Linked DNA regions of Geobacter metallireducens GS-15. The protein of the gene in region 2 interacts with the protein of the main gene of each other region in a pairwise test. Links are inferred from orthologs where the notes say so. Each region holds a gene or a part of one and is shown on either strand. Other genes may lie near its edges.

Region 1 (3,154 bases), 550 kb from region 2 along the record:
GACGGTGACACGGTTACGGTGATCAAGGACTTGAAGATCAAGGGCTCGTCGTCGGTGATCAAGGTCGGAACCAAGGCCAGGAATATCCGTCTCGTCGAAGGAGACCATGACATCGACTGCAAGATCGACGGGATCGGTGCAATGCAGTTGAAATCGGAGTTCGTAAAGAAGGCGTAAATGACTGGTTCGCCTCCATTCAGGCCCGGGATGTAAACTGCACCCCTCCTTTTGCGTTATACTGATTACATTTGGCATACCATTCAAGGAGGATAACCATGAAAAGAATTCTCATTGCCGCTGCAGCCATCGCCATCTGGGGGATGCCCGCCATGAGCCAGGCAACGCCTGCCCGGCCCGGGGGGTATTTTTCCGGTTTCCTCGGGGTGAGCATCCCCCGGGACGCCGACGTTGCCGGCACCGATTCCGGTACATCCTTCAACGACCGGGTGGAGTTCGATCCCGGTATTGTCGTGGGTGGCACCGCTGGGTATGATTACGGCTTTCTCCGCCTGGAGGGGGAGCTTTCCTACCGGCATTCTGAGATCAAGTCCGTCACTGCTTCGGACGGGTACCGCTTCCACGGCGTGGATGGTGATCTCGGTGCCCTGGCGGTCATGGCCAACGCCTTTGTCGATATGCACAACCAGAGCCCCATTACCCCCTACGTGGGAGGAGGCGTCGGCTTCGCCGTGCTCAATCTGGGTAATACCACCAGTACTGAATTGGACCCCCTCTATGAGAAGGGGGATGACACCGTTTTCGCCTACCAGGCGGGAGCCGGGGTGGAGATAGCCCTCAACCCGATCATGTCCCTTGACCTGGGATATCGCTATTTCGGCACTTCAAAGGCCACCTTCGACGAAGGTGTGGTGACGGCGACCAAGTTCAGGTTCGAGAGCCACAATGCGCTGATGGGGCTCAGGGTCAAGTTCTAGATTTATTCGGTAGCGCCCGGAAAAGCCCGCCATGTGCGGGCTTTTCCGTTTGTGATAGGAACAACCATTCACTCTAAATTCCCTCCTTGACTTTGTAGACGACCGGTCTAATAATGATCCCCATGGATAAGAACGAAACGAGAGCAACCATCATCCGCATCGGCACCGACCTCATCGGCCGTCAGGGGTTCAACGCCACCGGCATTGATGCGGTGCTGAGGGAGGCTGGTGTACCCAAGGGCTCATTCTACTACTATTTCAGGAGCAAGGAGGAGTTCGGCCTGGCGGTGATTGACCACTTTGCCGAGCGCTACGACCAGCGGCTCGACACCTTCCTGAACGACGATGAGGTGACACCGCTGAATCGGCTCCGTAATCTGCTGGAGAGCGGCCTGGCGCGCCTGGAGCAGAACCAGTGCGCCAAGGGATGCCTCATCGGCAACCTGGGGCAGGAGCTGGCCGACCAGAACGAACGCTTCCGGGCGAGGCTCGAAGAGGTGTTTACCTCGTGGAAGAAGCGCTACGCCGCCTGCCTGCGGGAGGCCCAGCGTGCAGGGGAACTGGCACCGGAGCTTGACCCGTCCGTGGTGGCGGGATTCATTCTCTCCGGCTGGGAAGGGGCTGTCCTCCGGGCCAAGGTGATGAAGTCGCCCCAGCCCCTGCGGGATTTCATCGCCACGCTTTTTGCAACGGTGCTGCGCGAGCAGGTGTGAAAATTTTTTTCGGCAACTAGACGACTGGTCTAATTTGAGAAGGGGAGGGGAGCATGGGAAACTCGGTATTCAAGGCGCTGGTGGTGGAGAAGACCCCCGAGAAGCAGTTCGTGCGGGAGATCCGCGAGCGGAGCATCGACGACCTGCCGGCCGGCGACCTGGTGGTGCGGGTCCACTACTCCTCCCTCAACTACAAGGATGCCCTCTCGGCCACGGGGCACCCCGGGGTGACGCGGCAGTTCCCTCACACTCCCGGCATCGACGCGGCGGGTGAGGTGGTCTCCTGCGAAAGCGGTGCCTTCGCCCCGGGCGACAAGGTTGTTGTCACCGGCCACGACCTGGGGATGGAAACCGACGGCGGCTGGGGGCAATACATCCGCATCCCGTCGGAGTGGGCGGTGCGGTTGCCCGAGGGGTTGACGCTGCGCGAAGCCATGGCCCTCGGCACCGCCGGTTTCACGGCGGCCCTGTCGGTGCTGAAGCTGGAGCGGGCCGGGGTGAGGCCCGATGACGGCGATATCCTCGTGACCGGCGCCACCGGCGGGGTGGGGAGCATCGCGGTTTCCATCCTCTCCCGGGCGGGCTACCGGGTGACGGCAGCCACCGGCAAGGAGTTCGACGAGGATTTTCTCAAGGGGCTCGGCGCGACAGCCGTGATCGGCCGTGACGACGTGACGGCCGGCGCGGAGAAGGCACTCCTGGCCGAGCGCTGGGCCGGCGCGGTCGATGTGGTCGGCGGCCAGACCCTGGCTGCGGTCCTGAAGAGCACGAAGTACGGCGGTACGGTCACCTGCTGCGGTCTCGTGGGGTCGCCGGAACTGCCGATGAACGTCTACCCGTTCATCCTGCGGGGGGTGAGCCTTCTGGGGATCGATTCGGTCCAGTGCCCCCGGGGGCTTCGCGAGGAGGTCTGGCAGCGGCTTGCGACCGCTTGGAAGCCCTCCCGGCTTGGCGAGATGGTGACGGAGTGCACCCTGGCGGGGCTGGAGGTGATGACCCAGGCGATTCTCCATGGGGGGATCACGGGGCGTGTCGTGGTTAACCTGCAGGAGAGCTGAAAATCTGATTCACGAGAGGAGAATACCATGAAACAATCCCTGGGGGCCAAGACCCTCCTTTTTCCGGCTCCTGTCCTGATGGTCGGCACCTATGACCACGAGGGGAAGCCAAATCTGATGAATGCCGCTTGGGGCGGAATCTGTTGTTCCCAGCCCCCGTGCGTTGCGGTATCCTTGCGCAAGGCGACCTATTCCTACGCCTCGATCGTGGAGCGCAAGGCCTTCACTATTGGAACTCCGTCGGAAGCCGCCATGAAGGCGGCCGATTACGTCGGCATTGTCTCGGGGCGCGACACGGATAAGTTTGCCGCTACTGGACTTACGCCGGTAAAAAGTGAACTTGTGGACGCCCCCTACGCGGCGGAGTTCCCCTTCGCCCTTGAGTGCCGGCTGCTTCACACCCTGGAAATCGGCCTTCACACCCTGTTCGTCGGCGAAATCGTGGACG
Region 2 (3,293 bases):
GTCTTTGCGCTGCAGCGAATCGACGCCTGGGGCGGCAGCAGTCGGAGCGAACGACCGGCAGGGGTGGCGAATCCGCCCTTGCGCGCCCTTTACGGGCCGATCCTCTATGTCTCGGTCCTTGTTTTCAACCTCAGTGTGACCCTCTGGATTGGCGAGCGCCTCATGGCGCTGACCGGCCTTTTCATCATCATCCCCGCCATGGCAATATCGACAGTGACTATTATCCGCCGCACTAACCGATACCGTAAGGAGGAACTGGCGGAACATCTGAGGGACTTCCCCTGGTCTGTCGCATCGGCCCGCAAGGGATAGACGGAGGGACTGTCCCGCCCCTTATCCGCGGGAAAGAAACTCTGCGGTTGCCAGAACCCCCTGGGCGAGCCGTTTGCCGGCGATGCGGGAGTTGCGGGCAAGCCTCAGAAGCTGGGGGATGATCCAGGGCTTTCGGGCGATGGTCGCCAGCACTTTCCGGGGGCGGATTGCCATGTCATCGTCGGTGAATTCGTCGAGGGAGAAGGAAAGCTCTTCTTCAGCGTCGTCGCTGATGGCGCGAAGGGCCACGATTGGTATCCCGCGCCGGTGGGCTGCCTCGGCCACTGCGGCCGTTTCCATGTCGAGAATCGGCGAGGATATTCCGTTCGGGAGTGAATGAGCCAGATCGCCCTTCTTGAGAATCCGGGCGGATGTGATAATTTCACCCCGGGTGACCCCGTTGCATATCCTGTTGAGCTCTTCGGCCAGCTTTTCGGCCAGGTTCCGGTCGATTCCCCTGCGGAGGACAATCCCCTCCGTACCGGCAAACCAGCTTGTCATTCCCACCGCCAGGTCTCCCACTTTGAGGCCGGGCAACGCGGCACCACCAAAACCGAAGGAAAGGATGGCGACCGGCGAGGCTGCAGCCACGAGCGCATCGGTTGCCGCTGTCGCCCTGTCGATCCCCATCCCTGATTCCACGAGAACGATGTCATCATTGCCGACCCGCAACCGCCAAATGGGGAATCTCCCGCCGTGCAAGCGTGCCGCAGGGCTTGCCAGTCGGAGGAAAGGCCGTATCTCGTCGGGCATTGCCGCAATAAGTCCGATAGTACCCATGGGCGGCACTGTACCAAAGGGAACCCCGTGCGGCAACGCATTTCATCCCTTGACACGCTACGGCCTTTGAGGTAGCGTTATCCGTCCCACCTGCCGAAGGGACACAATCCTAGCAGCAGCAAATCTTTTGCCCCCATCAGGACTATTGTCGGTTGTCTTATTCAGCGCTCAGTGCCGGGCATCATCGATGCGTGGCGTTTATGCGTGCCGTCGTGTTTTGTGTGGGGTGGAGCCGGAACTATTGTTATGAAAATAACAGCAATCATTCCTGCCAGATACGCCTCGACCCGTTTCCCCGGCAAGGCTCTCGCCGAGATCATTGGCAAGCCAATGGTTCAGCATGTCTACGAGCGGACAGCCAAGGCCGGTCTGGTGTCCGAGGTTATTGTCGCTACCGATGACGAGCGGGTTGCCGAAGCCGTTCGTGCTTTCGGAGGCCGGGTGGAAATGACTTCCGCGACCCACGAAACAGGTACCGACCGTCTTGCCGAGGTTGCTGCCCGCATCGATGCAGATATCATTGTGAACGTTCAGGGTGATGAGCCCCTTATCGAACCTGCCATGATCGACGAGGCAATTGCGCCTCTGGTTGCCGACGCATCGATCCGGATGGGGACCCTCAAGAGCCGTATCAAGTCGCTGCACGATTTCCTGAGTCCCAATGTGGTTAAGGTCGTAACCGATCGCGAGGGAGATGCCCTGTACTTCTCCCGTTCGCCTCTCCCCAACTTCCGCGACAAGTGGAACGACCTGAAGGACGAGGCGTTCGTCACCGGACGGCTTTTGTGTTACAAACACGTGGGGCTCTATGTCTATCGACGCGACTTCCTCCTGGCGTTCGCCCGGATGGCGCCCACTCCCCTTGAGCTTGCGGAGAAACTGGAGCAGTTGAGGGTTTTGGAGAACGGCTTCCGCATAAGGGTGGTGGAAACGTCCTTCGAGTCGATCGGTGTCGATACGCCGAGCGATCTGGATAAGGTCGTCGAAAAGTTGTCGAGATTCCAAATCTGAAGGTTCGCGGGCACGAGGGGACGGTTAAAGCAGGCAATCCCCTTTCTGATGTCCCTTACCATTGGCTTGTTTTAGGAGCATTCATGAAAACCAAGTTTATCTTTGTGACCGGTGGAGTTGTTTCCTCCATAGGCAAGGGGCTTGCCTCGGCATCCCTCGGGGCTCTCCTGGAGGCCAGGGGCCTGCGGGTTTCCATGCAGAAGCTCGACCCCTACATTAACGTCGATCCCGGTACCATGTCCCCCTTCCAGCATGGTGAGGTTTTCGTTACCGATGATGGCGCCGAAACCGACCTGGACCTTGGCCACTACGAGCGCTATACGTCGGCACGGCTTTCCAAACGGAGCAACTTCACCACGGGCCAGGTCTACTTTTCGGTCATCGAGAAGGAGCGTCGCGGCGATTACCTGGGAGGGACCGTCCAGGTAATTCCCCACATCACCGATGAGATCAAACATAAGATTCTCGAGAATGCCAAGGGTGCCGATGTGGCTATCGTTGAGGTCGGGGGCACCGTGGGGGACATCGAGTCGCTGCCGTTCCTCGAGGCGATCCGCCAGTTCAAGGCCGACCGTGGCGCAGGCAACGTTCTCTATCTCCACGTGACGCTCGTTCCCTACATCAAGACCGCCGGCGAGTTGAAAACCAAGCCGACCCAACACTCGGTCAAGGAGTTGAGGGAAATTGGCATCCAGCCCGATATTCTCATTTGCCGCTGCGAGAAGGATCTGCCCCACGACATGAAGGCGAAGATCGCCCTCTTCTGTAACGTGGAGGAAAAGGGGGTCATCACCTCCGCAGACGCCGAGCACATCTACGCAGTCCCCCTCGCGCTCCACAAACAGGGGCTCGACGACCAGGTGGTGGACAAGCTCAACATCTGGACCAAGGCCCCGGACCTGGCCCCTTGGGAAAGCGTAGTGGAGAAGCTCCGCAACCCGCTCAAGGGCGAGGTTCACATTGCCATCGTCGGTAAGTACGTGAACCTCACCGAATCGTACAAATCCCTTGCCGAGGCCCTAACCCACGGCGGGATCGCCAATGACTGCCGCGTTTACCTCCGCTACCTCGATTCCGAGAAGCTGGAGAGCGAAGGCCTCGGCGGTCTTCTGGACGACGTCGATGCCATTCTCGTGCCAGGCGGGTTCGGAGAACGGGGGACCGAAGGAAAGATCAAGGCCATCGAGTAC

What was found.
Region 1: the proteins of kdsB (region 2) and GMET_RS04020 interact in binary tests that used the Escherichia coli proteins (3 or more experiments, as listed by UniProt). The link is inferred for Geobacter metallireducens GS-15 from one-to-one orthologs.

What each region holds. Positions count from the first base shown.
Region 1 is NC_007517.1:881,966-885,119, forward strand. Bases 17-2,852 are described here. They hold GMET_RS04020 (TetR/AcrR family transcriptional regulator), read left to right. Parts: upstream 17-1,057; coding sequence 1,058-1,648; downstream 1,649-2,852. Other genes in these bases: GMET_RS04010 (zinc ribbon domain-containing protein YjdM), read left to right, coding at 17-177; GMET_RS04015 (outer membrane protein), read left to right, coding at 276-935; GMET_RS04025 (YhdH/YhfP family quinone oxidoreductase), read left to right, coding at 1,702-2,706; GMET_RS04030 (flavin reductase family protein), read left to right, coding at 2,734-2,852. Outside these bases: more of GMET_RS04010, read left to right, coding at 1-16; more of GMET_RS04030, read left to right, coding at 2,853-3,154. UniProt on the Escherichia coli protein: Involved in response to both electrophiles and reactive chlorine species (RCS). Represses the transcription of the nemRA-gloA operon by binding to the NemR box.
Region 2 is NC_007517.1:1,434,920-1,438,212, forward strand. Bases 246-3,220 are described here. They hold kdsB (3-deoxy-manno-octulosonate cytidylyltransferase), read left to right. Parts: upstream 246-1,338; coding sequence 1,339-2,103; downstream 2,104-3,220. Other genes in these bases: GMET_RS06410 (carotenoid biosynthesis protein), read left to right, coding at 246-312; GMET_RS06415 (phosphorylase), read right to left, coding at 334-1,092; GMET_RS06425 (CTP synthase), read left to right, coding at 2,187-3,220. Outside these bases: more of GMET_RS06410, read left to right, coding at 1-245; more of GMET_RS06425, read left to right, coding at 3,221-3,293. UniProt on the Escherichia coli protein: Activates KDO (a required 8-carbon sugar) for incorporation into bacterial lipopolysaccharide in Gram-negative bacteria.